3 regions of the Streptomyces sp. NPDC057302 genome follow, and region 3 is predicted to be linked to each of the others. Evidence: riboswitches for the same ligand, from Rfam matches in the RefSeq annotation. Region 3 holds a riboswitch; each other region holds the start of a gene.
The links. Region 3 has a riboswitch for thiamine pyrophosphate ahead of ACFUPX_RS06585 (thiamine ABC transporter substrate binding subunit). Riboswitches for the same ligand answer to the same signal wherever they lie in the genome.
Positions count from the first base shown of each region.

Region 1: another riboswitch for thiamine pyrophosphate. It lies ahead of thiO (glycine oxidase ThiO); the one in region 3 lies ahead of ACFUPX_RS06585 (thiamine ABC transporter substrate binding subunit).
Region 2: another riboswitch for thiamine pyrophosphate. It lies ahead of thiC (phosphomethylpyrimidine synthase ThiC); the one in region 3 lies ahead of ACFUPX_RS06585 (thiamine ABC transporter substrate binding subunit).

Region 1 is NZ_JBHUZJ010000048.1:37,159-48,337, reverse strand. Features, by position in the region: gene ACFUPX_RS28510 (deoxyribonuclease IV) at 1-185, opposite strand, end outside; gene pknB (Stk1 family PASTA domain-containing Ser/Thr kinase) at 259-2,226, opposite strand; gene ACFUPX_RS28500 (thiazole synthase) at 2,318-3,112, opposite strand; gene thiS (sulfur carrier protein ThiS) at 3,119-3,337, opposite strand; gene thiO (glycine oxidase ThiO) at 3,334-4,533, opposite strand; TPP riboswitch at 4,531-4,643, opposite strand; gene ACFUPX_RS28485 (NAD(P)/FAD-dependent oxidoreductase) at 4,828-5,994, shown strand; gene ACFUPX_RS28480 (Rv2175c family DNA-binding protein) at 6,061-6,426, shown strand; gene thiE (thiamine phosphate synthase) at 6,514-7,170, shown strand; gene metF (methylenetetrahydrofolate reductase [NAD(P)H]) at 7,260-8,180, shown strand; gene ACFUPX_RS28465 (hypothetical protein) at 8,226-9,095, shown strand; gene ACFUPX_RS28460 (phytoene desaturase family protein) at 9,159-10,685, opposite strand; gene ACFUPX_RS28455 (DUF4126 domain-containing protein) at 10,731-11,179, opposite strand, start outside.
Region 2 is NZ_JBHUZJ010000128.1:490-8,193, forward strand. Features, by position in the region: gene ACFUPX_RS42175 (metallophosphoesterase) at 153-1,238, shown strand; gene ACFUPX_RS42180 (hypothetical protein) at 1,421-2,299, shown strand; gene thiC (phosphomethylpyrimidine synthase ThiC) at 2,364-4,145, opposite strand; TPP riboswitch at 4,138-4,293, opposite strand; gene ACFUPX_RS42190 (YibE/F family protein) at 4,365-5,753, shown strand; gene ACFUPX_RS42195 (SsgA family sporulation/cell division regulator) at 5,814-6,251, opposite strand; gene ACFUPX_RS42200 (IclR family transcriptional regulator) at 6,355-7,068, opposite strand; gene ACFUPX_RS42205 (DUF5326 family protein) at 7,366-7,587, opposite strand.
Region 3 is NZ_JBHUZJ010000005.1:218,032-229,210, forward strand. Features, by position in the region: gene pyrH (UMP kinase) at 1-114, shown strand, start outside; gene frr (ribosome recycling factor) at 263-820, shown strand; gene ACFUPX_RS06575 (phosphatidate cytidylyltransferase) at 861-1,934, shown strand; gene rlmN (23S rRNA (adenine(2503)-C(2))-methyltransferase RlmN) at 2,305-3,411, shown strand; TPP riboswitch at 3,432-3,548, shown strand; gene ACFUPX_RS06585 (thiamine ABC transporter substrate binding subunit) at 3,641-4,723, shown strand; gene ACFUPX_RS06590 (ABC transporter permease) at 4,774-6,384, shown strand; gene ACFUPX_RS06595 (ABC transporter ATP-binding protein) at 6,384-7,430, shown strand; gene ACFUPX_RS06600 (LOG family protein) at 7,508-8,674, opposite strand; gene ACFUPX_RS06605 (VOC family protein) at 8,805-9,209, opposite strand; gene ACFUPX_RS06610 (hypothetical protein) at 9,376-10,542, opposite strand; gene ACFUPX_RS06615 (ABC transporter ATP-binding protein) at 10,524-11,179, opposite strand, start outside.

The DNA of each region.
Region 1 (11,179 bases), on a different contig from region 3:
TTGCCGGGCGGGGTCGCCCAGCCGCGCGGATTGGCCACGAAGACCTGGACGGCCTCGGCGCCGAGCTCCCTGGCATACGAAAGCCCTACGGAGGCGAGACCGCCGGCCACGGGGACATGGCCGCCGACGGGATTGCGGGAGGCGAGGCTCTGGGCCACGGTGCTGGGGGACTTGTCGCTGCTCACGCGTTCAAGGGTGGCATGGGCGCGGGGGCGCCCTGCCGCCGGACCGGCCGGGGCGGCAGGGCCCCGGCCGGGCTCAGCGGATCTCGATGGTGATCGTGGACCCCTTGGGCGCCTTGTCGCCGCCGTCCACCGACTGGCCCTTGACCGTGTCCCCGAAGATGCCGAGGATGCCGCGGTCCTCGTCGACGTCGAAGCCCTCGGCCTCCAGCTCCTGCGTGGCCTCGTCGACGCTCATGCCCTCGACGTCCGGGACCTCGATCATCTCCGGGCCCTTGGAGAGCGTCAGCGTGACCGTGTCGCCCTCGGCGAGCCGCTTCTGGCCCTCCCGGGGGGACTGGTCGACGACGGTGCCCTTGTCCTCGTCGGAGTGGACCCGCTTCTGCTCGATCTTGACCTTGAGGCCCGCGTCCTCCAGGTCGGAGGTCGCGTCGGCCTGGGAGTCGCCGGTGACGTCGGGGACCTCGACCTCGGGGCCCTTGCTGACGGTGAGCGTGATGGCGGAGCCCGCCTTGCGCTTGGTGCCCGACTTCGGGTCCGTACCGATCACGGAGCCCTTGCGGATCTCCTCGCTGAAGGCCTTGTTCGTCATCCCGGGTGCGAGCCCGGCATCCTTGAGTTTGTCCTTGGCCTCCGCCAGGGAGGTACCCGAGAGGTCGGGGACCTTCACGATCTCGGGGCCCCTGGAGATGGTCAGCGTCACGCTGCCGTTGTCACGGATGCGCTCGCCCGCCCCGGGGTTGGTGGCCATGACCGTGCCCCGCTTGTCGGTGTCGCTGTACGCGCGCTTGACGTCCTTCACGTCGAGTCCGGCCTCGCCGAGCCGCTTCTTGGCCGCTGACTCGGTCTTCGCCAGGAGCGGCGGGACCTTGGTGAACTGGCCGGAATTGATGTACCAGACGCCCGCGCCGAGACCGAGCGCGAGAAGGACGGCGGCGACGATCGCCAGGACGCCGCGGCGCGGGTTGGGCCGCCGCCTGCGGTCGGGGGCGGCCGGTGGAGCGGGCGGCGGTGTCGCCAGGATGCTGGTGCGGTTGAGCTGGTCCTCGCGGTCGCGCCGGTCCTCGGGGCCCTGATCGCCGTCCGTGGGCAGCGGCAGCTGCACGGACCGCGCCGAGCGCGGAATCACGCTCGTACGGTCGTCGGCGTTGTCGTGTCCGGTGCTGTGCGCCTGCGGCGGCACCGCGTCCAGCTGCTCCAGGGAGAGCGCGGCCCGCGCGTCCCTGGCCTGCCCGAGGAGCGCCACCGCGTCGTGCGGGCGGACGTCGGGCGTGCGGGCGGTGGCGGACGCGACCAGGTCGTCGAGCTCGACGGCGAGTCCCGGAACCACCGCGGACGGCGGCGGCACGTCCTCGTGGAGGTGCTGGTAGAGCACCTGGGCGGGCGACTCACCGGAGTGCGGCTTGGCGCCGGTCAGCATTTCGTAGAGCACGACCCCGCACGCGTACACGTCCACGCGTGTGTCGGCCGTGCCGTGCTCTATCTGCTCGGGGGCGAGATAGGAGACCGTGCCAAGGACCGTGCCCGTCGTGTTCGTGACGGTGTCCACCGCGCGCACGAGCCCGAAGTCGGCGACCTTGACCCGGCCGTCATCCCCTATGAGGACGTTCTCCGGCTTCATGTCGCGGTGCACGAACCCCGCGCGGTGCGCGGCGCCGAGCGCGGCGAGGACCGGCTCCAGGATGTCGAGGGCCGCGCGCGGCTGCAGGGCGCCGCGCTCGCGGAGCACGTCACGCAGGGTGCAACCGGCCACGTACTCCATCGCGAGATAGACGTACGCACCGTCGGCGCCCTGGTCGTACACCCCCACCACGTTCGGGTGCGAGAGCCGGGCGATCGACTTCGCCTCGCGGATGAAGCGGTCGACGAACGAGACGTCGGCGGCCAGCGTCGGGTGCATCACCTTGAGCGCGAGCACGCGGTCGAGGCGGGTGTCCACGGCCCGGTAGACCGTGGCCATCCCGCCGACCGCGATCCGCCCGTCCACGCGATAGCGGCCGTCGAGCACCTGCCCGAGGAGCGGGTCCTGAAGGGTCGTGTCCACGAAGGGAGTCTACGAGCCACCGCTGACAGGGTTGCCCGCCCGGTCCGGCTCGGACCGGGACTGCAGCCGAGCTGTAACAGGCGCGCGACGCTCAGAAGGCGGGCCGCTCCGGATCGAGCCGGGCCATCCCCTCCGCTGGCGAGGAGGCCTCGGCGAAGTGCCGCCTGGGGATCCGCCCGGCCCGGTACGCGAGCCGCCCCGCCTCGACCCCGTGCCGCATGCCCTCGGCCATGAGGACCGGCTCCTGCGCCCGGGTCACGGCGGAGGCGAGCATCACACCCGCGCACCCCAGTTCCATCGCGAGCGCCGCGTCGGACGCCGTTCCCGCCCCCGCGTCCAGAATCACCGGCACGCGTGCGTGCTCCACGATCAGCTGGAAGTTGTGCGGGTTGCGGATGCCGAGCCCGGAGCCGATGGGGGAGCCGAGCGGCATGATCGCCGCGCAGCCCACGTCCTCCAGCTTGCGGGCGAGCACCGGGTCGTCGTTCGTGTACGGAAGGACCGTGAAGCCGTCGTCGACCAGGGTCTCGGCGGCGTCGATGAGCTCGATCGGGTCGGGCAGCAGCGTCCGCTCGTCCGCGATGACCTCCAGCTTGACCAGGTCGGTGCCGAGCGCCTCCCGCGCGAGCCGGGCGGTCAGGACGGCCTCGCCCGCGGTGAAGCAGCCCGCCGTGTTCGGCAGGACCCGGATGCCCAGCCGCTCCAGGACGGAGAGCACCGAGCCCTGCACACCGGGATCGAGGCGGCGCATCGCGACCGTCGTCAGCTCCGTGCCGGAGGCGACGAGGGAACGCTCCAGGACGTCCAGGCTCGGCGCACCGCCCGTACCCATGATCAGACGCGAGGAGAGGGTGAGCCCGCCGATGAGGAAGGGGTCGTCTGCCATGTCGGTTCAGCCTCCCTGGACCGCGGTGAGGACCTCGACGCGGTCCCCTTCGGTGAGCGCGGTGGTGGACCACCGGGTGCGCGGCACGACGGTTTCGTTGAGCGCGGCGGCGACCCCGGACGGGGCCGCGGTGAGGGTGGCGACGAGGGCTTCGAGGGTGGTGCCCGCGGCCACGTCGCGCGCCTCTCCGTTGACGGAGACGGCTGTTACGGCTGAGAGAGTCATGCGGGCTGCTCCATGAAGCGCTTCGTGAGGGGACTGCCGGTGAAGCGCCGGGGGGTGAACCCCCGCGCCTCGTCGGGCAGTTCACCGGTGGTCAGGGCGTGCGCCATGACGTCACCGGTGATGGGCGTCAGCAGGACGCCGTTGCGGTAGTGGCCGGTGGCCAGCTGGAGGCCGGACAGCGCGCTCGGGCCGAGCAGCGGCGCGTTGTCGGGGGAGCCGGGGCGCAGGCCCGCGCGGGTCTCGGTCAGCGGCAGTTCCGTGATGCCCGGTACGAGCTCGTGGGCGTCCCGGAGCAGCTCATACACGCCGCCCGCGGTGACCGTCGTGTCCCAGCCGAGCTCCTCGCTGGTCGCGCCGACGACGAGCTCGCCGTTCTCGCGCGGCACCAGATAGACGTGGCTGCCGCGCACGACGGCGCGCACGGTGCGGCTCAGGAACGGCGCGTACCGCTTCGGCACCGTGAGCCGCAGCACCTGCCCCTTCACGGGACGCACGGGAGGCAGGACGCCCTCGGGGACCCCGGCGAGGCGCCCGCTGAGGCTGCCCGCCGCGAGCACGGTCTGGCCGGCCTCCAGGGCGGTGCCGTCGGTGAGGACGATGCCGGTGGCCCGGTCTCCGGCGACCGTCAGGCGCTCCGCCCACACACGGTGGAAGACCACTCCCGCCCGCTCGCAGGCCACGAGCAGCGCCGCCGCGAGCCTGCGCGGGTCGACCTGGTGATCGCCGTCCACCCGGAGGCCGCCGCGGACGCCAGGCGCGAGCATCGGTTCGAGGCGGCGGCACTCGCGCCCGCTCAGCCACTCGGACGTGAGCCCCGACCGCTCCTGGAGGGCGTGCAGTTCGCGCAGGTGGGCGCGGTCGTCGGAGTCGAGCGCGACGGCGAGCGTGCCGCACGCGCGGTAGCCGAGATCGCGACCGCTGGCCTCCGCCAGCTCGGCCACGAACGCGGGATAGCGCTGCGCCGACGCCAGATTGAGGCCGAGCAGCGTCTGCTCGCCGTAGTGCAGCTCGGTGACGGCGGCCAGCATGCCCGCGGCGACCTGCGCCGCGCCGCCGCCCGGTTCGGGGTCCACGACCGCGGTGGACAGACCGCGCTGGGCCGCCCGCCAGGCCGTGACCAGGCCGATGATGCCGCCCCCGACGACAAGGACGTCGGTCGGCCCCGTCGCCCCATGGGGTGGTGTACGTGAATGCATGGGCGTCCAGCCCCTCCCTTCGCCGGCATGACCCGGATCAGGTTCGTACGGTCGGAGGCCGTCCAGCCTCCCTCTCAGCCCGGTGCGTCCGGGCTCCCGCGAGTGTTCTGCATCCGCCACCCTAGCCCCTGGTGTCCGGGGGCAGTAGGGGAGCTGTCCGGGTATGCGCCGTGACGGTGTGTCATAGATCTCCCCGTAGCGCTCTGCGGGGCGCGTCACCCGCCGCCCTAGAGTGATCGGGTGAGCGAGCAGCGGAGGCAGGCAGAGCGGCGCGTAGTCGTCGTCGGCGCGGGGATGGCAGGGGTACAGACCGCCGTGGCCCTGCGCGAGCAGGGGTTCGCCGGTGCGGTCACCCTGATCGGAGCGGAACCCCATCAGCCGTACGACAGGCCGCCGCTGTCCAAGGCCGTGCTGCTCGGCAAGGCGGAGGGCTCCGCCTTCGACATCGACTTCGAGGCGCTCGGCATCGAACTGAGCCTGGGCCACGAGGTCACGGGCGTGCGCCCCGCGGACCACGCGCTGGACACCGCGTCGGGCCCGGTGCCCTACGACACCCTCGTCATCGCCACCGGCGCCCAGCCGATCCTGCTGCCCGGCTCCTCGGGAGTCCCCGGTGTCCATCTGCTGCGCACCCTCGACGACGCCGAGCGGCTGCGGCCCGTGCTCGCCGAGCAGCACCGCATCGTGGTCGTCGGCGCGGGCTGGATCGGCGCCGAGTTCGCGACCGCCGCACGTGAGGCGGGCTGCTCGGTCACCGTCGTCGAGGCCGCCGAGCGACCGCTGGCCGGGGCGCTGCCCGCGGAGGTCGCGGCGCCGATGACGTCCTGGTACGCCGATTCCGGCGCCGAACTGCGCACCAGCGCGCGCGTGGAGCGCGTCGAGCCCGGCAGCGTCCTCCTTGACGACGGCACCCGGCTGCCCGCGGACGCGGTCGTCGTCGGCATCGGCGCACGCCCCGCCACGGACTGGCTCGCGGACTCCGGCATCACCCTGGGCGCCCACCGGGAGGTCCTGGCCGACGACCACCTGCGGACGTCCCACCCCGACGTGTACGCGGTCGGCGACTGCTCCTCCTTCCCTTCGGGAAGGTATGGCGAGCGCCTCCTCGTGCACCACTGGGACAACGCGCTCCAGGGCCCGCGCACGGTGGCGGCGAACATCATCGGCGAGACCCCTTCGGCGTACGACCCCGTCCCGTACTTCTGGTCCGAGCAGTTCGGCCGCTTCGTCCAGTACGCGGGACACCACGCGTCCGCCGACGAGCTCGTGTGGCGCGGCGACCCCTCGGGCGCCGCCTGGACTGTGTGCTGGCTCCGCCGGGGCGCCCTGGTCGCCGTACTCGCGGTGGGCCGGCCCAGGGACCTGGCGCAGGGCCGCAAGCTGATCGAGGCGGGCGCCCGCCTCTCCCCGGAGACGGCCTCGGACCCCGCGGTACCGCTGAAGAAGGCCGTGCTCCCGTAGGCGCTGCCGTCAGCGAGGGGACCCGCTGCCCGGCCGCTGTCAGTGGCCGGAGATACGCTTGACCCCGTGACCGAGATTGACGCAAAGACTGATGCTCTCGTCCCCGAGTGGCTGCACCTCCCCGACATCGCAGAAATGCTCGACGTCGAGGTGACGCGTGTGCGCCAGCTGGTCAAGGAAGGCCAGCTGATCGCCGTGCGCCGTGGTGAGAACCGCGCGCTCGCGGTGCCGTCCGCCTTCATCGACGGCGACAAGATCGTCAAGGGCCTCACCGGCACCCTGACGCTCCTGCGGGACGACGGCTTCTCCGACGAAGAAATGCTGGAGTGGCTCTTCACTCCCGACGAGACCCTGCCCGGCACCCCCGCGCAGGCTCTGAGCGAGAATCGCGGCACGGAGGTGAAGCGCCGCGCCCAGGCGCTCGCCGTCTGACCGACACGGAAAACCGTTGCGTGCGGGCCGCGCGTCCCCCGGGGACACGCGGCCCGTAGGCCACCGACACCCCGGGGGGACCTCTTCATGGCCACCAAGCCTGCCCGCGAGCAGCTCGCGGACGCCCGCCTCTATCTGTGCGTGGACGCCCGCAAGCGCCAGGGAGACCTCCCGGAGTTCCTCGACGCCGTCCTCGGTGGCGGTGGCGGTGTCGACATCGTGCAGCTGCGGGACAAGGGCATGGAGGCGGCCGAGGAGCTCGACCACCTCCAGGTCTTCGCCGACGCCGCCCGCCGGCACGGCAAGCTCCTCGCGGTGAACGACCGCGCGGACGTCGCGCACGCCATCGGCGCCGACGTCCTGCACCTGGGCCAGGGCGACCTGCCGGTGCCCGCGGCCCGCCGCCTCCTGGGCGACGACGTCCTCATCGGCCGTTCCACGCACGCCGACGCCGAGGCCGCCGCCGCGGCGACACAGGACGGCGTGGACTACTTCTGCACCGGACCCTGCTGGCCGACCCCCACCAAGCCGGGCCGGCACGCCCCCGGACTCGACCTGGTCCGGTACACGGCGTCGCTCGGCACGGACCGCCCGTGGTTCGCCATCGGCGGCATCGACGCGGGCAACCTCGACGAGGTGCTCGAAGCGGGCGCCCGCCGCGTCGTCGTCGTACGGGCGATCACCGAGGCGGACGATCCGGCGGCCGCCGCCGCCGACTTCGCGAAGCGCCTGCGTACGGCCTGATCGGCGATCTTCGGCCAACCTTCGGGGAGGCTGTCCGCAGGTTGGACGGGGATTGGCCGCTGGCGGCACCCCGTCGCTAACCTGCCCGTATGGCCCTAGGCACTGCTTCCACCCGATCTGATCGCGCACGCACCGTGCGCGACATGCTCGCGACCGGCAAGACGACGTATTCGTTCGAGTTCTCGGCGCCCAAGACCGAGAAGGGCGAGCGGAACCTGTGGAACGCCCTGCGCCGGGTCGAGGCGGTGGCCCCCAGTTTCGTCTCCGTGACGTACGGAGCGGGCGGCTCGACGCGTGCGGGCACGGTCAAGGAGACGGAGCAGATCGTCGCCGACTCGACGCTCACGCCGGTCGCCCACCTGACCGCGGTCGACCACTCCGTGGCGGAACTGCGCAACATCATCGGGCAGTACGCGGACGCGGGCATCAGGAACATGCTCGCGGTCCGCGGCGATCCGCCCGGCGATCCCCTCGCCGACTGGGTCAAGCACCCCAAGGGCCTTGAGTACGCCGCCGAACTGGTCCAGCTGATCAAGGAGTCGGGCGACTTCTGCGTGGGCGTCGCGGCCTTCCCCGCGATGCATCCGCGCTCGGCCGACTGGGACACCGACGTCCGGCACTTCGTCGACAAGTGCCGCGCGGGCGCCGACTACGCGATCACACAGATGTTCTTCTACCCGGAGGAGTATCTGCGTCTTCGCGACCGGGTCGAGGCCGCGGGCTGTTCGACGCCGATCATCCCGGAGATCATGCCGGTGACGAACGTGCGCATGCTGGAGCGGCTGCCCCAGCTCAGCAACGCTTCCTTCCCTCCGGCTCTCAAAGAGCGCATCCTCACAGCCAAAGACGATCCGGCGGCTGTACGCTCCATTGGCATCGAGTTCGCGACGGAGTTCTGCGCGCGGTTGCTGGCCGAGGGTGTCCCGGGGCTGCACTTCATCACGCTCAACAACTCCACGGCGACTCTGGAAATCTACGAGAATCTGGGCCTGCATCACCCGCAGGCCTGACCGGCCGTACCCCTGGGGGCGGCGGCCGCGGGGAGAGGGGCGTACATGGGCTGGACGGTCCTCTACATCGCGTTCGGATGCGTCGCGCTGTGGCTGCTCGGCGAGGTGCTGCTGCAGTACAAGGCGCGGCTGCGCTGGCGGCTGCTCGCCTTCGGCGGCTTCCTCGGTGTGGTCGTCGGCGTGCTGCTGCCGTCGGTGGTGGTCATCGGGATCGGCGCGATCGCCTTCGCCACGGGACAGACGTACGTGACGCTGTCGTTCCGCCGCGGCTTCTCCACCGGCTGGGCGCTCGGCGGCCAGCCGGGCCTGAGCAAGCGCCGCAAGACGACGCAGCGGGGCGGCGAGGCCCAGGAGCCGGTCCTCCAGGTATCCGACCTCGAGTACGAGGCGGCGGGCCCGGCGGGGCCGCCGCCCGAGACCGCTCCCGGCACCGGGGTCTACGCGCCGGAGCCGCTGCCCGACGACACCGGGCAGTACGGCGTCTACAGCGACGCGGCGTACGAGCAGCAGCAGTCCGCCTCGGCCGACAGCGGCTACGGCTACGACACGTACGCCACCGCGGGCTACGACCCCCAGCAGCCGTACGCGTACGGCGAGACGGGTCAGCAGCAGTACGCCGCGTACTCCGACCCGTACATCGGGACGCAGACGTACGGCGGCCAGCAGAGCTACGACACGTACGGCGACCAGCAGCAGTACGCGCCCTATCCCGCCGCCGATCCCTACGGCGCCGGGGCCGAGGCCTACAACGAGACGCCGCCCGGCGGGGTCTGGGTGCCCCAGCAGCGCAGTGTCGAGGACCCCTACGGCCAGTACGGCGGCGAACTCCCGCCGGAGCAGCCCTATCCGTACCAGGGCGAGCAGGCCCAGGAGAACGGATACGACGCGGGGTACAACGAGCAGTACCGGTACTGATCCGGAGGCCCGTGGCGACGGTTTCCGTCGCCGCGGATTCCTGTCCCCGCTGCTCGGCTCAGCTCACTGCGAGCCCCGGAAGTCCGGCCCCTCCACGATCAGCCCCGCGACCAGCGTGCCCGACATGCCCGCGTGCGGCAGACCGCCGCCCGGGTGCGCCCAGCCGCCGACCGCGAAAAGACCCGGCAGGCGCGTGCTGTTGGCCGGGTGGAGCAGCCGCCCATCGCCGGCCGCGAGGGACGGGGGCGGGACCGCGCCGCCGTCGGCGCCGGTGGCCTGCGCGATGTCGGCGGGGGTGCGGACCTCGTGCCACAGCAGCCGCCGGCGCAGGCCGGGCACCACGGCGTCGGCACGGTCGAGCAACCGCTCCACGTCCGCCTCGGTGATCTCCGTGTGCGCGGGCACCGTCACCGTCAGCGTGACCGCCTCGTGCCCGGCGTCGGGCGTGAGCGCCGGGTCGCCCGGGCGCAGCACCGTGAGGGTGGGGGCGCTCGGCAGCCCGGGACCGTCCCCGAAGAGGCGGTTCAGCTCGTCCTGGCGGTCGGGGGTGTGCTGCACCGTCCGATGCGGCGTCCCCTGCGGCCGTGCGCCGGTCAGCGCCAGGAAGACCATCAGGCGGCTGGGCAGTCCGGAACGGGCCCGCACCTCACCCTCCGCCCGTATGTTCACACCGGATCCGCCGGGCATGCCGGATACACTGGACAGCAAGCCGTCCAGTGCGCCGGGCGCGACACCGGCGACCACGAAGTCCGCTTCGCACGCCGTCCCGTCCGCGAGCTCGACGCCCGCCACGCGGCCGTCCTTCTCGACGATCCGGGTGACGGGGGAGTCGAACGCGAACTCGACCCGCCGGGCCAGGCACCGCTCGTACACGGCCCGCGCGAGCGCGCGCATTCCGCCGCGCACGGACCAGGCGCCGAAGGTGTGCTCCAGGTAGGGCAGGACGGCCGCGCTGGCCGGCGTCGCCCGGGGGTCGAGGCCGTGCGCGAGGGCGTACTGCTCGAGGAGCGCCAGGAGCCGTGCGTCGCCGCCCAGTTCGAGCTCGCCGACCTCGGTGAGGGTGCTCGCGCGCCGCTCGCGCCGCAGCAGGCGCTTGTGCGGCACCGAGGGGTAGGGCTCACGGTCGGCGAGCACCTGCCAGTTCGGCCAGAGGGGCTCTTCCAGGAGGGGGCGGCGGGTGCGGTCCCAGGCCTCCCGGGCGCGGTTCATGTACGCCGACCAGTCGGCGCCCGCGCCGCTGCCGAGCGCCGCGTCGAGGGCCTCGCCGACGCCCGCGCGTGAGGCGTTCGGCAGATCGGCCGCCGTGCCGTCCGCGAAGACGTGCCGCACGGCGGGCTCCACCTGGGACAGCTCGACGCACTTGTCCAGCGGCTCCTTGCCCGTCTTGACGAACAGGTCGCGATAGACGGCGGGGAGATGCAGGAGAGCGGGGCCCGTGTCGAAGACGAAGCCGTCACGCTCGAGGCTGCCGAGCGCGCCGCCGTACGAACCCGACCGCTCGTGCACCACCACCCGGTGGCCCGCGACGGCCAGCCGGGCGGCGGCCGCCATCGCGCCCATCCCTGCGCCGATCACCACAATCCGTGCCATGCCAGGGACCTTATCGGCCACCACTGACAGTCACGCCGGGAGCCCTCAGTCCGGTGGCCGTCCCGCGTGCGCCGCGAGCTGCTTCTCCTCGCGGCGCTGGGCCCTGCGCCGCCAGAACCGCCGGATCCGCGAGATCAGGAAGTACAACAGGATCAGGCCGAGCACCAGCAGCACGGCCGCGATGATCGCCGCCGCCTCCGGATAGAACATCGCGAAGGTGACGATCCCGCCGACCCCGAGATCCTCCGCCGTGCTCACGATGACGTTGCTGAAGGGCTCGGGCGAGGTGTTGATCGCCATCCGCGTCCCGGCCTTCACGAAGTGGCTCGCCAGCGCCGTCGAACCGCCCACGGCTCCCGCGGCCAGATCGGGGAGCGAACCGCTCTGGCCCGCGAGCAGCGCACCCACCACGGCGCCGGACACCGGCCGGATCACGGTGTGCGCCGTGTCCCACACCGAGTCCACGTAGGGGATCTTGTCGGCGACGGCCTCGC
Region 2 (7,704 bases), on a different contig from region 3:
TCGGTGAACTGGGGTTCAGCACTGATTCACCACCCCTGGTGCACCACACAGCGCGAGCCGCATTCCTATGATGGGCGGACGACACCGCGGGCCGCTGCGACCAAGCAGTCCGATCTCGGTGCAGATGCGGCGCAATGGTGGTGGAGGGGTCGATGACTCAGGGGGCCGGTCAGGGACCCGATGTGCGGACGGCGACGTTGCGCGACTTCCGCGTTCCGGCGTACGTCCATGAGACCGGTCCGGTCCAGGGGGGTTCGGCGGGTATGGCGGCTCCGGGCGCCCCGGGGGACACCCCTGTGGCGACGGACGACGGCTACACCCCCACCCAGCGCGACCTGCCCGTCATCAACCGCGGCGACACCGTGCAAGTGGAGGTGCAGGCCATGCCCGAGCCTCCGCAGGCGCCGGCGTCCGAGGAACACGGCCCGCTGTTCGTCGTGGGCGATGTGCACGGCTATCTGGACGAGCTGCTCGGCGCGCTCCAGGAGCAGGGCCTCATCGACGCCGAGGGCGACTGGTCCGCGGGCAACGCGCGCCTGTGGTTCCTCGGCGACTTCACCGACCGTGGCCCGGACGGCATCGGCGTCATCGACCTCGTGATGCGCCTTTCCGCGCAGGCCGCCGCCGCGGGCGGCTACTGCAAGGCCCTGATGGGCAACCACGAGCTGCTCCTGCTCGGCGCGAAGCGGTTCGGCGACACCCCGGTCAACTCGGGCGCGGGCACGGCCACCTTCCAGGCCGCCTGGCTCCTGAACGGCGGCCAGAAGACCGACATGGAGCGCCTCGAGGACCACCATCTGCAGTGGATGGCCCGCCTGGACGCGATCGAGTCGGAGGACGGGCATCTCCTGATGCACTCCGACACGACCGTCTATCTGGATTACGGCGACTCGATCGAAGCCGTGAACGACACGGTCCGCGAGACCCTCACGCGCAACGACGCGGACGAGTGCTGGGACCTCTTCCGGAAGTTCACCAAGCGCTTCGCCTTCCGCGACGAGTCGGGCCCCTCTGCCGTACGCGAACTCCTCGACATGTACGGCGGCCATCGCGTCGTGCATGGCCACAGCCCCATCCCGTATCTGCTCGGCGATGTCGGCTCGGAGGATGACTCGGACGGCGGCGGACCCGTCATCGAGGGGCCGCACATCTACGCAGGCGGACTGGCCATCGCCATGGACGGCGGCGTGACCATGGCCGGAAAGCTGCTGGTCTGCCAACTACCCCTGGATAACTGAGCGTTCCTGGGGCAGGTGCACCCCTACACGATCACGCAGGCCAAGGGGCCTTTTTCTGGAAACCCCCTGTCACCGCGTGCCGTCACGGCTCTACCATCGGCTTATCCGTAGCAGGCTCCCCTCCGTTTCTGCCCGACGGCTCGCAGCCATGCGAGCTCCCAAGCCCTACGGAGCATCGGGGGATGCACATGAACAGCGCTCCACACCTGCTCAATGAGGACCGCCCCGAGTACGAGCGGATCCTTGATGAGGCGCTGCGCACCGCACCGAACCGTCCTGATCTCGCCGCAATGGGCGAGCGGCTCAATCCCGAACAGCTGCGCACGATGGCGCTGAACGCCACCGCGCTGATCACGGCCGCCGCCACGACCGAGTACACGCACTATGTGAAGATCCGCGAAGAACTGCGCGACAGCGGATCTGCCGCACCATCGATCAGGGAGCGGAGCCCCGAGGGACCGGCGGAAGCCGGCTCCGGCGGCCTCGGTCTCGCCACGACGATGGGAGAGGTCACCGCCCAGGCTTCCGGGGCGGGGGCCATCGCCGTCGTCGCGGTGCTCGCGCCCGTCCTCGCCGGGGCGGCCGCCGCGATCTTCCTGCTCGTCGGCTACATCCTGAAGATGCTCAACCCCGAGCCCGCCTTCGCGGACACCCTGCTCACCGCGGGATGGCTGTTCGGCGCGCTCACCGCAGGGGGCATCCTGATCGCCGCGATCGGCCTGCTCCTGACCGCCCTGCGCAACGGCTCCACCTCGCTCCTGGCCGGTTCGCACGGCGAACAGAACGAGGAAGTGGCCCGCGCCAGGGAAGCCTGGGGCGAGGCGCTCCTGGAGCGCGGCCTCCTGCCGTTCCTGCGGGAGGCCCTGGCGGATCCGGGTACGGCGGCGCACGCGGCCCGTACGCCGTCGGCGGATCCCAGCAGCCGGATGCCTCAACTCGGCTACCACAGGCCCGGATTCAGCAGCCCGGACGGCGGCCCGGCGGCGGGTCCGCGCCCGAGCTTCTCGAGCCCGGACTTCTCGAGCCCGGACTTCGGCGGTCCCGACCACAAGCCGGAGTAGGACGCGAGGGCGCCTCGGGCGGGCACCAGTAGGAGCCCGCCCGAAGCGCCACGCACCGCGCCGGTCAGTCGGCGATCGGCAGGTACACGCGGTTTCCGGCTGCCGCGAACTCCTTGGACTTCTGGTCCATGCCCGCCGCGATCTCGTCCTGCGTGCCGCCGTGCTCACGCCGGATGTCGTGCGAGATCTTCATGCTGCAGAACTTCGGCCCGCACATCGAGCAGAAGTGCGCCGTCTTCGCGGGCTCCGCGGGCAGCGTCTCGTCGTGGAACTCGCGAGCCGTGACGGGGTCGAGGGCCAGGTTGAACTGGTCCTCCCAGCGGAACTCGAAGCGCGCGTCCGAGAGCGCGTCGTCCCAGTCCTGCGCGCCCGGGTGCCCCTTGGCGAGGTCCGCCGCGTGGGCCGCGATCTTGTACGTGATGACGCCGGTCTTCACGTCGTCGCGGTTGGGCAGGCCCAGGTGCTCCTTGGGCGTGACGTAGCAGAGCATCGCCGTGCCCCACCAGCCGATCATCGCGGCGCCGATGCCGGAGGTGATGTGGTCGTACGCGGGCGCGATGTCGGTGGTCAGCGGGCCCAGCGTGTAGAACGGCGCCTCCTCGCAGATCTCCTGCTGAAGGTCGATGTTCTCCTTGATCTTGTGCATCGGGACGTGCCCCGGGCCCTCGATCATCGTCTGTACGTTGTGACGCTTGGCGATCGTGTTGAGTTCCCCGAGGGTGCGCAACTCGGCGAACTGCGCCTCGTCGTTGGCGTCCGCGATCGAACCGGGGCGCAGTCCGTCGCCGAGCGAGTACGTCACGTCGTAGGACGCGAGGATCTCGCAGAGCTCCTCGAAGTTCTCGTAGAGGAAGCTCTCCTTGTGGTGCGCGAGGCACCAGGCCGCCATGATCGAGCCACCGCGCGAGACGATGCCGGTCTTGCGGTTGGCGGTCAGCGGGACGTACGGAAGGCGCACGCCCGCGTGGACCGTCATGTAGTCCACGCCCTGTTCGGCCTGCTCGATGACCGTGTCCTTGTAGATGTCCCAGGTCAGCGCCTCGGCCTGGCCGTCGACCTTCTCCAGGGCCTGGTAGAGCGGCACGGTCCCGATGGGGACGGGGGAGTTGCGCAGGACCCACTCGCGGGTGGTGTGGATGTTGCGCCCGGTGGACAGGTCCATGACCGTGTCGGCGCCCCACTTGGTCGCCCAGGTCATCTTGTCCACCTCCTCCTCGATGGAGGAGGTGACCGCGGAGTTGCCGATGTTGGCGTTCACCTTCACCAGGAACTTCTTGCCGATGATCATCGGCTCGATCTCCGGGTGGTTGACGTTGGCGGGGATCACCGCGCGGCCCGCGGCGACCTCCGCGCGCACGACCTCGGGGTCTAGGTTCTCGCGGATCCCGATGAACTCCATCTCGGGCGTGATCTCACCGCGGCGGGCGTACGCGAGCTGCGTCACCGCCTGGCCCGCGCGCCCCCTGCGCGGCTGGCGCGGGCGGCCGGGGAAGACCGCGTCGAGGTTCTTCAGGCCCCCGCGCGGCGAGGTGTGCTTGATGCCGTCGTCCTCGGGGCGGGGCGGGCGGCCCGTGTACTCCTCGGTGTCGCCGCGGGCGATGATCCAGTTCTCGCGCAGGGGCGCGAGGCCCCTGCGGACGTCGGTGTCGATGGACTCGTCGGTGTAAGGACCCGAAGTGTCGTACAGGGTCACGGCCTTGCCGTTGGTGAGGTGCACCTGGCGGACCGGCACCCGCAGGTCGGGGCGCGAGCCCTCGACATACGCCTTGTGCCAGCCGATGGACTTCCCGGCCTCGTCGCTCTGGTTCTGCTTCGAGGCAGGCGTGCGTGCGTCCGCTGCGGTCATGAGACCTACTCCCTACGCCGGCATTACCCGGTAACAGGTTCGGCGGTCGACGCAGCGAATTCCGTACGGCTCGTGCACTATTTGTGCCGCTTCGTACGGAGGTCAGCGCCCTCTCAGCCCGGTGCTCCGAGCTCCCGCGATTGCAAAGGTGGCTCCACGCTAGCGTCCTATCGGGCGCGCTGAACAGAGGGCCCCCTCCGTTCTTGCGATGATCGGGCAGTGACCACCACTGAGCCGCCGTCCCAGCCGCCCGCCCCGAACGTGCCGCCGGACCCGCATGGCCACTCCCACAGCCATGGTCCGGCCGCGCCCGTCTCCAAGCATCTGCGCAAGGTCATCGCCGCCGTGCTGATTCCTTTCGCCACGGCGGTCGTCGTGGGGCTCGCGGTGTTCTGGCCCGGCGGCGCACCCGACCACGCGCGCACCGGCGTCGGCTTCGACCGGCAGACCCAGTCGGCCGACGTGACGAAGGTGCGAGAACTCCCCTGCAAGGACGTGAACGCCTCGCAGACCCCGCCGAACGGCGACACCTCCACCGCCGAGGGACAGTCCGCGCAGTCCCGTGCGAAGGGCGTCTGCAAGAAGGCGACGATCGAGGTGACCAGCGGCAACGACAAGGGCCGCACCTTCACCGAGATCGTCCAGCCGGACTCACCGCGGCAGTTGCGCCAGGGCCAGCAGGTGGTGGTCGCCTACGAGCCCACGGCCCCCGAGGCGCTGCAGTACTCGGTCACCGACGTGAACCGGAAGTTCCCCATGGCGCTGCTCGCCGGGATCTTCGCGCTCGCCGTCGTCGTGGTGGGACGGCTGCGCGGCCTCATGGCCCTGATCGCCCTGGCGTTGAGCTTCCTGGTCCTGACGTTCTTCATCCTGCCCGCGATCCTTCAGGGCTCGAACCCGCTGGTCGTGGCGGTGATCGGGGCCAGCGCCATCATGCTGATCGCGCTCTACCTGTGCCACGGTCTGACGGCACGAACATCGGTCGCGGTCCTGGGCACGCTGATCTCGCTGCTCCTCATCGGCCTCCTCGGCTCGCTCTTCATCGGCTGGGCATCGCTGACGGGCAACACGGACGACAACACGGGCCTGATCCACGGCCTGTATCCGTCCATCGACATGAGCGGCCTGCTGCTCGCCGGTGTCATCATCGGCTCGCTCGGCGTGCTGGACGACGTGACGGTGACGCAGACGTCCGCCGTCTGGGAACTGCACCAGGCCAACCCCACGATGGGCTGGCGCGGTCTGTACGGCGCGGCCATCCGCATCGGCCGCGATCACATCGCCTCGGTCGTCAACACCCTCGTCCTGGCCTACGCGGGCGCGGCGCTGCCCCTGCTGCTGCTCTTCTCGATCGCGCAGAGCAGCGTGGGCACGGTGGCCAACAGTGAGCTGGTGGCCGAGGAGATCGTGCGCACCCTGGTCGGCTCGATCGGCCTGGTCGCCTCGGTACCGGTGACTACCGCGCTCGCGGCCCTGGTGGTCTCGGCCGACCGTTCGACCCCGGCGGCCGCCGCGGTCCGGACGGGAGGCTCGGCCCACCCCGGAAGCGGCGCCACCCCGGCAGCCAAGCAGAGCCGTAGCGGAAAAGGCCGGCGCCGCAAGGCCTGAGCCTTGGATGCCACGAAATGCAGCAATCTGCCGTCGGCTTGGCCCTTCGGCTCGCGGAGGTCAACCCGCGCTCTGCTCCTCGGCGAGGATCCGGTCCAGCGCCTCGTCCAGATGCGTCTCCAGGTCGGCGAGCGCCCGCTCCTGCCCCAGCGGAACCAGCTTGTCCGTACGGTCCAGGAAAGCGAGCAGCGGCGGGATCCCCACCCGGAAGAGCGCCTGGTCCGAACCGACCTGAAGCCTGATCAGCGCCTCGTCGAGCAGCTCGGGATCGGTGGGCGCGATGTGCACATCCCCGTCGCCACACGCCCCGCCCACCCCGTCGACCAGCAGCTCCCGCCCGAAAGCCCAGGTCACAGGGGCGTCCCCGGGGAGGTGGAAGGTCAGCCGGACGGCGTAGGGATCACCGCTTTCGTAACGCAGCTCCACCGGGATGCGAAACGACAGCTCCTCGGAAACGAGGAAGCTCATCATGACCTCTGCCTGGACCGACTCGCGCATCGCCCGCCTACCCCGTCGCTAAAGCTCGACTGGCCAGGAACCAACTCCCTGACACTCATGGCATCTTGCTTAACGTACACATCAGATCACAAGGAGTGAGTTTTCAGATGCTGATAGAGAAGGCAAGTGTCCCCAGTAGCCTCCCGAGCTCATTCTGCAACCGTTCCGCTGCAGGTAGTAGCCGATCTGCTTGATAAGCGGGCACGGAAATCGCCATGGTGGCCGCCGTGTTGCCCGCAGTGATCGGAATCGCGGCGCAGACCGTGCCCAACGCGTACTCCTGACGCTCCACCACGGGCTCCATCCGGCCCATCCCCTCCAGGCGGCGCAGAAAACTCCGGTCGTCACGGACCGAGTACGGAGTGATCGACTGCACCGGATAGCGGGAGAGGTGGTCCTGACGCCGCTCGTCGTCGAGTTGGGCGAGCAGACACTGCCCGATCGCGTGGGCGTGTCCTGTCTCGCGGAAGTCGGCCCACTCCTCCACCGCCGGATTCCCCGGCGTGTCCGCCACAGCCACGACCTCGATCTCGCCTTCGCGGTAGACGGCGAAATACACCGGCACCCCGATGGCGTCACGCCAGTGCTCCAGGGCTTCGCCGATCATGCCGCGACGATTCTGCTGCGCCCCGCTCGCGCTCAGCCGCTCAGCCGCCTCGCCGAGCACGAACACGCCCTTGTCCCGGCGCAGATAGCCCTCGTGCGTCAGCGTGCGCAGCAGGTGGTAGGCCGTGGGCAGCGCTAGCCCTGCCTCCCGGGCCAACTGCTTGGCAGGCGCGCCCTCCTGATGTGCGGAAGCGGCTTCCAGCAACCGCATCGCCCGCTGTACCGAGCCAATGAGGGTCGGCGCGGCGGCAGTTGTCGCCGTGACGATCGGCTGTGGCCCGAACGAGGGGTCGTTGGAGGAGGTGTCGGCGGGTGTGGCGTCGACCGTGGCCAAGGTTCACTCCCGAAACGCGTGGGGGTTCCGCCCGTGCCCGGGATACACGGGTGGGAGCGCAGTGCGCCCGAGCGGGGCTCACCCCGCGTCGGTTTTCGGACTCTAACCGCTGGCCGACGGCCTAAGCCCGCGCACCGGGAAACTTCCCCCACCCGAGCGAACTGTTGCGAGAAATCACCAGTCGCCGCGCGAAGACGTCGAGCCGGATATGAACTTCCGTACGACGTAGATGAGTCCGCCGACCAGCGCCACGAAAATCAGTGCCTTGAACAACAGGCCGACCACGAATCCCACGACGCTCGCTATCAAACCGCCGAACACGACCAGGGCGATGACCGGCACCGCGATCCACTTCACCCACCACGGCAATCCCGAGAAGATCTCCTGCGCTGCCATCGTCCTTACCTCTCTCCGCATCCGTCCTACTTCTTGCATTCGATGCTAGGGCGGCGGAGGGCCCGACGGGGGCCTCGCGTCCCTTGTCCTCCCCTGATCCGCCCCCTAGGGAACCCC
Region 3 (11,179 bases):
GACAACAAGCTGCCCATCCTGGTCTTCGAGTTGCTGTCGACCGGCAATATCGCCCGCGCCGTCAAGGGTGAGAAGATCGGCACACTCGTGGGCGACGAGGGCACCCGCGCCTGATCTCGGCGACGCCCCCGAGGGATGGACAAAGCCCTGCCGGTCGGACACGGTGCAGGGAAAGAGACGCGACGCAGCCGACGCCCCATGGACTCCCCCTACTTCACCGTGTGGGGGCGCCCCAGCCCACTCACAACACCAGGAGCAAGTGGTGATCGAAGAGACCCTCCTCGAGGCCGAGGAGAAGATGGAGAAGGCCGTCGTGGTCGCCAAGGAGGACTTCGCCGCGATTCGCACAGGCCGTGCGCACCCGGCGATGTTCAACAAGATCGTGGCTGACTACTACGGCGCCCTTACGCCGATCAATCAGCTGGCCTCGTTCTCGGTGCCCGAGCCGCGGATGGCCGTGGTGACCCCGTTCGACAAGAGCGCGCTGCGCAACATCGAGCAGGCGATCCGCGACTCCGACCTCGGCGTCAACCCCAGCAATGATGGAAACATCATCCGGGTGACGTTCCCGGAGCTGACGCAGGACCGCCGCAAGGAGTACATCAAGGTCGCCAAGACCAAGGCCGAGGACTCCAAGATCTCGATCCGCTCCATCCGCCGCAAGGCCAAGGAGACGATCGACAAGGCGATCAAGGACGGCGACATCGGCGAGGACGAGGGCCGTCGCGCGGAGAAGGAGCTCGACGACACCACCGCGAAGTACGTCGCTCAGGTGGACGAGCTGCTCAAGCACAAGGAAGCCGAGCTGCTCGAGGTCTGAGGGCTAGGGCTCGAGGTCTGAGGACTGAGGAATCCGATCCGTGAACGACTCTTCCTGGGGGGCGCCTCCCAGAACCGGGTACTGGGGGCCGCCCGACCAGGGCCCTGCTCAAGGGGCTGCCCCGGCAGGTCCCGCGTACGATGCGCAAGACGCCCTGTATCCAGCAGAGACGCAGCCCATGCCCATCGTGCCTGACATGCCTGAAGTACCCCGGGAGCCCATGCCCAGCGCATCGCAGCCCGCCCCCGAGGCGCCCCGCGCGCCTGGGGCGCCTCAGACGCCTCAGGCGCCGCAGAAGAAGAGCGCGGGCCGTGATCTCGGGGCGGCCATAGGAGTCGGCGTGGGGCTCGGCGCGGTGATCGTCGCGTCGCTCTTCATCGTGAAGGCCGTCTTCGTCGGCGTCATAGCGGTCGCCGTCGTGGTCGGTCTCTGGGAGCTCACCTCGCGGCTCGAGGAGCGCAAGGGCATCAAGGCGCCGCTGGTCCCGCTGGCGGTGGGCGGCGCCGCGATGGTCGTCGCCGGATACGTCCGCGGGCCCGAGGGCGCCTGGGTCGCCATGGCGCTCACCGCCCTCGCGGTACTCGTCTGGCGGATGACCGAGCCGCCCGACGGCTATCTGAAGGACGTCACGGCGGGCGTCTTCGCGGCGTTCTACGTGCCCTTCCTCGCGACGTTCGTGGCGATGATGCTCACCGCGGACGACGGCGCGATGCGGGTGCTCACGTTCCTGCTCCTGACCGTGGTCAGCGACACCGGGGCGTACGCGATCGGCTGGCGCTTCGGCAAGCACAAGCTGGCCCCGCGCATCAGCCCCGGCAAGACCCGCGAGGGCCTGGTCGGCGCGGTGACGTTCGCGATGGCCGGCGGTGCGCTGTGCATGGAGTTCCTGATCGACGGCGGCACGTGGTGGCAGGGCCTCTTGATCGGCCTCGCCGTCGCCGCGAGCGCGACACTCGGTGACCTCGGCGAATCGATGATCAAGCGGGACCTCGGCATCAAGGACATGGGCACGCTGCTCCCCGGCCACGGCGGCATCATGGACCGCCTCGACTCGCTGCTGCCGACGGCTCCGGTGGTCTGGCTGCTGCTGGTGATCTTCGTAGGGTCCGGCTGACCTGCGCCCGTCTGTACGTGAGGGGCCCGCTGTCCATGGACGGCGGGCCCCTCTCCGTGTCGCTCCGTCTCTCAGCGCCGCCGGGGAATCTTCCACCCGTTCTTGCGCAGCCTGACGAGGATGAACACCGCGCAGAGCACCCACACACCGAGGAAGACCCATTTGAACCACGGGGGGCCTTGCCACTTCTCCGCCAGTTGAACCGATGCGACACAGCAAGAGGTCATTGCTCGCGTATGCCCCCGGTTACCGCCAGGAACCGCCGCCGGGCGGCGCTCTTGCGCGTACAGGTGCCGCCACCGCGCACAGATGGCGCTACGAGGGGCCGTGGCCTGGCCGGGTTCCCGTCGTCTGCGACACTGGATGGACCATGCCTGTACCCGGAGAACTCACCTTCGTCGCGCCCCGCGGAGCCAAGAAGCCGCCGCGGCATCTCGCCGACCTCACGCCCGCCGAGCGCAAGGAAGCCGTCGCCGCTGTCGGCGAGAAACCGTTTCGCGCCAAGCAGCTCTCGCAGCACTACTTCGCGCGGTACGCGCACGACCCGGAGCAGTGGACCGACATTCCCGCCGGTTCGCGCCAGAAGCTGCAAGAGGCGTTGCTGCCTGAGTTGATGTCCGTGGTGCGGCACATCAGCTGTGACGACGACACCACCCGCAAGACGTTGTGGCGTCTGTTTGACGGGACGCTCGTCGAGTCCGTGCTCATGCGCTATCCCGACCGCGTGACGATGTGCATCTCGTCGCAGGCCGGGTGCGGGATGAACTGCCCGTTCTGTGCGACCGGGCAGGCCGGTCTCGACCGGAACCTGACGACCGCCGAGATCGTGCACCAGATCGTGGACGGGATGCGGGCGCTGCGGGACGGGGAGATCCCGGGTGGGCCCGCACGGCTCTCCAACATCGTGTTCATGGGGATGGGCGAGCCGCTCGCCAACTACAACCGGGTCACCGGGGCCATCCGCAGGCTCACCGACCCCGAGCCCGATGGTGTGGGGCTCTCGCAGCGTGGCATCACCGTGTCGACCGTCGGCCTGGTGCCCGCCATCCACCGGTTCGCCGACGAGGGCTTCAAGTGCCGCCTCGCCATCTCGCTGCACGCGCCCGACGACGAGCTCCGCGACACCCTCGTACCCGTCAATACGCGGTGGAACGTGCGTGAGGTCCTTGACGCGGGATGGGAGTACGCCGCCAAGTCGGGGCGTCGGCTGTCGATCGAGTACGCGTTGATCCGGGACATCAACGACCACGCGTGGCGCGGTGACCGGCTCGGGCGGCTGCTCAAGAACAAGCCCGTGCACGTGAACCTGATCCCGCTGAACCCGACGCCGGGCTCGAAGTGGACGGCGTCGCGGCCGGAAGACGAAAAGGCCTTCGTGGATGCCATTGCCGCCCATGGGGTGCCCGTCACTGTTCGTGACACCCGTGGTCAGGAGATCGACGGGGCGTGCGGTCAGCTCGCCGCGTCGGAGCGTTAGTCTGGCCGGAACACATCTTCATATTCCGACAGGGGAGCGCCACAGCGCTGAGAGTGCGGCACCAAGGACAGGATGGCCGCAGACCCTCTGAACCTTGCCCGGGTCATTCCAGGTAGGAAGTTCGGACATCACTCAAGCTGTTGCGCCCTGCCCGCGGCCCCTTCAGGGCTGTGGGCAGGGCCGCGTCTCTTCCTGGTCACTCCAGGAGGAATGAACTCAGTTGAACTCAGTGAGCACCACCAAGAAGGTCACCTTCACCGCTGTCGCGGTCGGCCTCTCGCTCGTCGCGCTATCCGCGTGCGGCTCGTCGGACAGTGGCGACAAGGCCGACTCCAAGAGCGTCACGCTTGTCAGCCACGACTCCTTCAGCGTCTCCAAGGATGTACTGGAGGCGTTCGAGAAGAGTTCCGGTTACAAGGTCAACGTCCTCAAGGACGGGGACGCCGGCGCTGCCGTGAACAAGGCGATCCTGTCGAAGGACAACCCGCAAGGGGACGTCTTCTTCGGTGTCGACAACACGCTTCTCTCGCGCGCGCTCGACAACGACCTCTTCCAGTCGTACGAGGCCAAGGGGTCGGGGCAGGTCCTTCCGCAGTTCCGCGCCGATCAGGGCAAGCATCGCGTCACGCCCGTCGACAGCGGCGACATCTGCGTGAACTACGACAAGAAGTACTTCAAGGACAAGAAGCTGGCGCCGCCGACGTCCTTCGCGGATCTGACCAAGCCCGCCTACAAGGACCTCCTTGTCACCGAGAACGCCTCGACCTCGTCGCCCGGCCTCGGATTCCTCCTCGGCACCGCCGCCGAGTACGGGGACGACGGCTGGCAGGGCTACTGGAAGAAGCTCAAGGCCAACGGCGTCAAGGTCGTCGACGGCTGGGAGCAGGCCTACGACGAGGAGTTCTCCGGGTCCGCCGGGGGGAAGAAGGCCAAGGGCGACCGGCCGCTCGTCGTCTCCTACGCCTCGTCCCCGCCCGTCGAGGTGCTCTACGCCAAGCCGCAGCCCAAGGAGGCGCCGACCGGCGTCGCGACCGGCACCTGCTTCCGGCAGGTCGAGTACGCGGGTCTGCTCGGCAACGCCAAGAACGAGAAGGGCGGCAAGGCGCTGCTCGACTTCCTGATCAGCTCCGAGTTCCAGAACGACATGCCGCTCAACATGTTCGTGAACCCGGTGCGGGAGAAGGCCGAGCTGCCCGAGCTGTTCGTCGAGCACGGTGCGACGATCGACAAGCCGGAGACCCTGGACCCGAAGAAGATCGCCGACAACCGCGAGCAGTGGGTCAAGTCGTGGACCTCGCTCGTACTGAAGTAAGCAGGGCCCGTAAGGGGCTCGCGCGCGGGAGTGCGGCGCGGCTCGGTCTGATGGCCGTGCCCGTCGCGTTCTTCGCGGTCTTCTTCGCCTATCCGGTCGCCGCGATCGTCGCGCGCGGTCTGAAGGTGGGCGGGGAGTGGCAGTTCGGGCGCGTTGTCGATGTCCTCGCGCAGTCCGATGTCCGGCACGTGCTCTGGTTCACCACCTGGCAGGCGCTCGCGTCGACCGCGCTCACGCTGCTCATCGCGCTCCCCGGCGCGTACGTCTTCGCGCGCTTCGAGTTCAGGGGCAAGCAGCTGCTCCGGGCGGTCGTCACGGTGCCGTTCGTGCTGCCGACCGTCGTCGTCGGGACCGCGTTCCTCGCGCTGCTCGGGCGGGGTGGGTTCCTCGACGAGATGTGGGGCGTGCGGCTCGACACGACCGTGTGGGCGATTCTGCTCGCGCACGTCTTCTTCAATTACGCCGTCGTCGTACGGACCGTCGGCGGGCTCTGGGCGCAGCTCGACCCGCGTCAGGAGGAGGCCGCGCGGATGCTCGGCGCCTCGCGGTGGACCGCCTGGCGGACGGTGACGCTGCCCGCGCTCGGGCCCGCGGTCGCCGCGGCGGCTCTGATGGTCTTCCTGTTCACGTTCACCTCGTTCGGTGTCGTGCAGATCCTCGGCGGGCCCGCGTACTCGACCCTGGAGGTCGAGATCTACCGGCAGACCGCCCAGCTCCTCGACTTGTCGACGGCGGCCGTCCTGACCATCGTGCAGTTCGCGGCGGTCGGCGTGATCCTCGCCGTGCACGCGTGGACCGTGCGCCGGCGCGAGACCGCGCTGAAGCTGGTCGACGCCTCCACGGTCGCGCGGCGGCCGCGTGGGGCGGGGCAGTGGGCGCTGCTCGCCGGGGTCATGGCCACCATCGCCGTGCTGATCGTGCTGCCGCTCGGCGTGCTGATCGAGCGGTCGCTGAGCGGTCCCGGCGGCTATGGCTTCACCTACTACAAGGAACTGACATCGGCGGAGGGCGGGGCGTTCCTCGTCCCGCCGATCGAGGCGGTCTGGAACTCGCTCCAGTACGCGCTCGCCGCCACCGCCATCGCCCTGGTGATCGGCGGGCTCGCCGCGGCGGCGCTCACCCGCAAGGCCGGGCGGCTCGTGCGCGGGTTCGACGCGCTGCTGATGCTGCCGCTGGGGGTCTCCGCGGTGACGGTCGGCTTCGGCTTCCTGATCACGCTGGACAAGCCTCCGCTTGACCTGCGCTCCACCTGGATCCTGGTGCCGCTCGCGCAGGCGCTGGTGGGCGTGCCCTTCGTCGTACGCACCATGCTTCCCGTCCTGCGCGCGGTGGACGGACGCCTGCGCGAGGCCGCGGCCGTGCTGGGCGCGTCGCCGCTGCGGGCGTGGCGGGAGGTCGACCTGCCGATGGTGCGGCGGGCGCTGCTCATCGCCGCGGGGTTCGCCTTCGCCGTGTCCCTGGGGGAGTTCGGCGCGACCGTGTTCATCGCGCGGCCGGACAACCCGACGCTTCCGGTCGCCGTTGCGCGGCTGCTCGGGCGGGCCGGTGAGCTCAACTACGGGCAGGCGATGGCCCTTTCGACGATCTTGATGGTGGTGTGTGCGGTGTCGCTGCTGCTGCTCGAACGGCTCCGTACCGACCGCACGACCGGGGAGTTCTGATGAATGCAGGTGGTACAGGCGGTGCCGGTTTGCTGACGCTCGCCGATGCGACCGTGCGGTTCGGGGCGCGGGCCGTGCTCGACCGGGTCGGGCTCGCGGTCGACGAGCACGAGATCGTGTGCGTGCTCGGGCCCAGCGGCAGCGGCAAGTCGACGCTGCTGCGCGCGGTCGCCGGGCTCCAGGAGCTCGACGGCGGTCAGGTCCTGTTGGGCGGGAGGGACCAGCGGGGCGTGCCCGCGCACAAGCGTGGGGTCGGCCTGATGTTCCAGGACCACCAGCTGTTCCCGCAGCGTGACGTGGCGGGCAATGTCGCCTTCGGGCTGCGGATGCATGGGGCGTCGCGGGGTGAACAGGCCGACAGGGTGGCCGAGTTGCTCGACCTCGTGGGGCTTCCGGGTGCGCAGCGGCGGGCCGTCGCCTCGCTCTCCGGCGGTGAGCAGCAGCGGGTCGCCCTGGCGCGTGCGCTCGCCCCGAGGCCGCGCCTGCTCATGCTGGACGAGCCGCTCGGGCAGCTCGACCGGTCGCTGCGGGAGCGGCTCGTCGTCGAACTCCGTGAGCTCTTCGACGAGTTGGGTACGACGGTGCTCGCGGTCACGCACGACCAGGGCGAGGCGTTCGCGCTGGCGGACCGGGTCGTGGTGATGCGGGAGGGGCGGATCGCCCAGTCCGGTACGCCACTTGAGGTCTGGCGGCATCCCGCTGACGAGTTCGTGGCGCGGTTCCTCGGCTTCGACAACGTCGTCGACGCGACGGTGGCCGGTGACGTGGCGGACACCGCCTGGGGCAAGGTTCCGGTGCCGGACGGCGCGGCGGACGGGCGGTGCAGGATTCTCGTGCGGCCGGCCGGCGTGCGGCTCGTGCCCGCCGACGAGGGGCTGCCGTGCGCGGTGACGGCGCGCACCTTCCGGGGTACGCACGTTGCCGTTCATCTGGAGCCCGGGGCGGGGCCGCGACTTGAGGCCGCCTGTGCGTTGCGGGATGCGCCCGGGGTGGGGGAGACGGTGGGGGTCGCGTTCGACGCGGGGGATGTCGTGGTTCTCGGCTGACGTGGGCCGCGGCGCTGTTGCTGCGCCGGGGCCTTGAGCGCCGTCATCACCGGCTTCGCCGCCCGCCGAGTGCGTCCTCAGATGCCGGACGGGCTGAAGCCCCGCAGCGCGTCCGGTGCTTCCTCCACCGTGTCCACCAGGGCGATCCTCGACTCCATCGACCGGCCTTTCGCCAGCGCCTGGAGCAGGGGCCATGCCGGGAGCCGGTTCGTCCAGTGGTCGTGGTTCACCAGGATCATCGGGGCCGGTTCGCCGCGGGACTCGTAGTAGTTCGGGGTCGCCGCGTCGAAGATCTCCTGGAGTGTGCCCGCCGCGCCGGGGAGGAAGATGACGCCCGCGTTCGAGCGGGCCAGGAGGCCGTCCTCGCGGGTGGCGTTGGCGAAGTACTTGGCCAGCTGGGTGGCGAAGGCGTTCGGCGGCTCGTGGCCGTAGAACCAGGTGGGGATGCCCACCGACGCTCCACCCGACGGCCAGCGCTCGCGGACGTCGAAGGCGGCGCGCGCCCACTCGGAGATCGAGGGGCTGAACGACGGTGCCTTGGCGAGGAGTTCGAGTGCCTCGTCCAGCATCTCGTCGCGGAAGACGGACGCGTACGCGCCCAGGTTCGCCGCCTCCATCGCGCCGGGGCCGCCGCCCGTGGCGACCGTGAACCCGGCGCGGGCCAGCGAGCGGCCGAGCCTGGCCGCGCCCTCGTACGCCTCCGTGCCGCGGGCCATCGCATGGCCGCCCATGACGCCCACCACCCGCGCGCTGACCAGCAGTTCGTCGAGGGCGTCCGAGACCGAGTCGTCGTGGATCGCGCGGAGCATGGAGGAGAAGACGTCGCCGTCGGCCTTGGTCTCCTGGAACCAGGCGTACGCACGGGCGTCGGGAGTCGCCTCGTACCCACCCTCGGAGAGTCCCGCGAAGAGCTCTTCCGGCGTGTAGAGAAGACCGCGGTACGGGTCGAACGGCAGGCCCGGGACGGGCGGGAAGACCAGCGCCCCGGCGGTCCGCATCGCGTCCACCGCGCTCTGCTCCATGGCGCAGCCGAGGAACACCGCGCCCGTGGCGTCGCAGGCCGTCAACGCGGTCGTACGCGCCGTCAGGTCTATCGCCTGGACGCGGCACCCGGCGAGCGAGCCGCTCGCGGCGATCTCGTCGAACTCCGCGAGCGACTCGATCTCGCGGTCGCCGCCCGGGAGTCGGGGCGTGGGCCTGGGGGCGGATGCGGACGCGGAGTCGGGCTCGGGAGTCGGCTGCATCCGCCCATGCTAAGCAGACCACGCAAGGCACCCGGCGTCAGGCCTGCGGCTGTCCGTAGCCCCAGGCCCGCCGTCAGCCCCGCTCCGGCCCGCAGCAGCCCCGCGCTCGCAGCCCCGCGCCCCCGCCCCCTCAGCCCTGGACCGCCGACTCGTCCATCCACATGATTTCCCAGGTGTGGCCGTCCAGGTCGTCGAAGGCGCGGCCGTACATCATGCCGAAGTCCTGCGTCTTGCCCTCCGTGGCGCCGGACGCCACCGCCTTGTCGACCAGTTCGTCGACCTTCTCGCGGCTCTCGGCGCTCAGACAGAGCAGCGTCTCGCTGGTCGTCGTCGAGTCCGCGATCTCCTTCTTCGTGAAGTCCCGGTAGCGCGGCTTGCTCAGCAGCATCGCGACGATCGTGTCGCTGATCACGACGCAGGCGCAGTCGTCCGTCGTGAACTGCGGGTTGATCGTGTAGCCGAGCTCCGTGAAGAACTTCTTCGAGCTGTCGACGTCGTTCACGGCGAGGTTCACGAAGATCATCTGCTGGTACATGTGGCGTCTCCCGTTGCGGTGAGTTCTGCGTGGCGCCGGTGCGTGTGTGCGCGTGTACGCGTGTGTGCGCCGGGCGTGCCTTGCCTTGTGCAGGGGTAGACGTACGTTCGACGCGGAACTCATCGCCCGCCGCGGAATTTCTTTCCGCGCGTTCGGCGGCGCCCGCTCACCCCGCCAGCGGCTGTGCGGCCAGCTCCGCGACCACCCAGGTCAGCGGCCCGACCACGGCCGCGAGCGTGCCTGCCCGCAGTGCGGCGGTGCCGCGCAGCATCGACGTCGGAGCACCGAGCTGGAGCAGCGCCGACGTCGTGTCCGCACGCGCGTGCTTGGCCTCGATCGCGACCGTGACCACAGTCAGGGCCGCACAGCCCGCGACGAGCAGCGAGCCGAGCATGGTCATCGGTCCGATGGCGGGCCGGTCGCCGGCGTAGAGCGTGAGCGCTGCGTACGCCCCGGAGCCCACCGCGCAGAGCACCCCGAGCGGCCGTCCGATCCGCCGGGCCTCCTCCTGGAGCCCGCGCCCGGCCAGGAGCCGCATCGCGCCGGGCCTGACCGACTGCAGGATCCGCCCGCACAAGTAGGTGAGGCCGGGGCCGGCGAGCACGAGGCCCACCGCCGTGAGCGTCCAGCCGGCGAGCACGCCCGCGGGGCTGCCGGTCAGACCGCCCGGCATCCTGAGCTCCGACGCGCCGGGGGAGCGGCTCGCGTACGCCTCGACGGCGAGGCCCGCCGCCAGGAGCGCGATCCCCCAGGGCAGCCCGCTCGGCGGCGTGGCCGGCAGGTCGGTCCTGGCCAGGCCGTCCTGCTCGTCGGGCCGCTTCGGGGGCCGGGGCCGCAGGGCGGCGGCGCCGGCCGCGGACGCGGTCAGCGGGACGACGGCGAGCAGGGTGAGCGCCGCGGCGACGGGCAACGGCTGGTCGGCGGCGAGCAGATGCGCCGCGGCGCCGTCGAACGGCAGGCCCGTCAGATCCCCGCGCAGGTGCAGGAAGAACAGGAGCGCCACCATCGAGCCGAGCGTGCACGCCACGGCAGTGGAGATCGCGGCGAGGACCGTGAGCTTGGCCGGGCCGAGTCCCACCGCGGAGAGCCCGGAGCGCGGGCGGGTCGCCGGGTCGGTGCGCGCGACGGTGACGGCGAAGTACACGGTGGCGGCGATCGGGGCGACGCACCAGGCGAGCCGCAGCAGGGCGCCGGCGGAGGCGTGCGGGTGTCCCATCGCGTACCCCAGCGTGCACAGCAGCAGGAAGCCGGTGCCGGCCGACGCGGTGGCGACGAGCAGCCTGCGCAGCTGGACCAGGGGGTGGGCCCCGCGCGCTAGACGGAGAGCGAGCACGCGGCCCGGCCTTCCGCGTCGTCGGAGTCGCCGTCCGCGGAGGCGGAGGCGGAGGGGGAGGCGGGGGCAGCAGCGGCAGCACCTTCGGCACCAGTGGCCCCTCCCGCATCGTCCGCCTCCGCGGGCCCACCGGCCCCCGGCAGATGCACCGTGTTGACACGCCTGCCGTCCAGCAGCGCGACGGTCCGGTCGGCGAGGGCGGCGACCTCCGCGTCGTGCGTGGCCAGGACCACCGTGATGCCGTGCGAGCGGGCCGCGGTCGTCAGCGTACGAAGGACGTGGGCGCGGTCGGCGCGGTGCAGCGGCGCGGTCGGCTCGTCGGCGAAGATCACGGACGGCATCGTGACCAGGGAGCGGGCGATGGCGATGCGCTGGCGCTGGGCCTGGAGCAGCGCGTGCGGCCGCTTGCGGGCGCAGTCACCGATGTCCAGGCGCTCCAGCCACTCCTTGGCCGCGGTCTTGGCGACCCGGTGACCCTCGCCGCGCAGCATCAGCGGCAGCGCGACGTTCTCCCAGGCCGTGAGTTCGGGCACGAGGTGCGGCTCCGGGTCGATCCAGCCGAAGCGGTCGCGGCGCAGCCGCTCGCGGACCACCGGGCCCATCGTGTGCACCGGGGTGCTGTTGAACCAGACCTCGC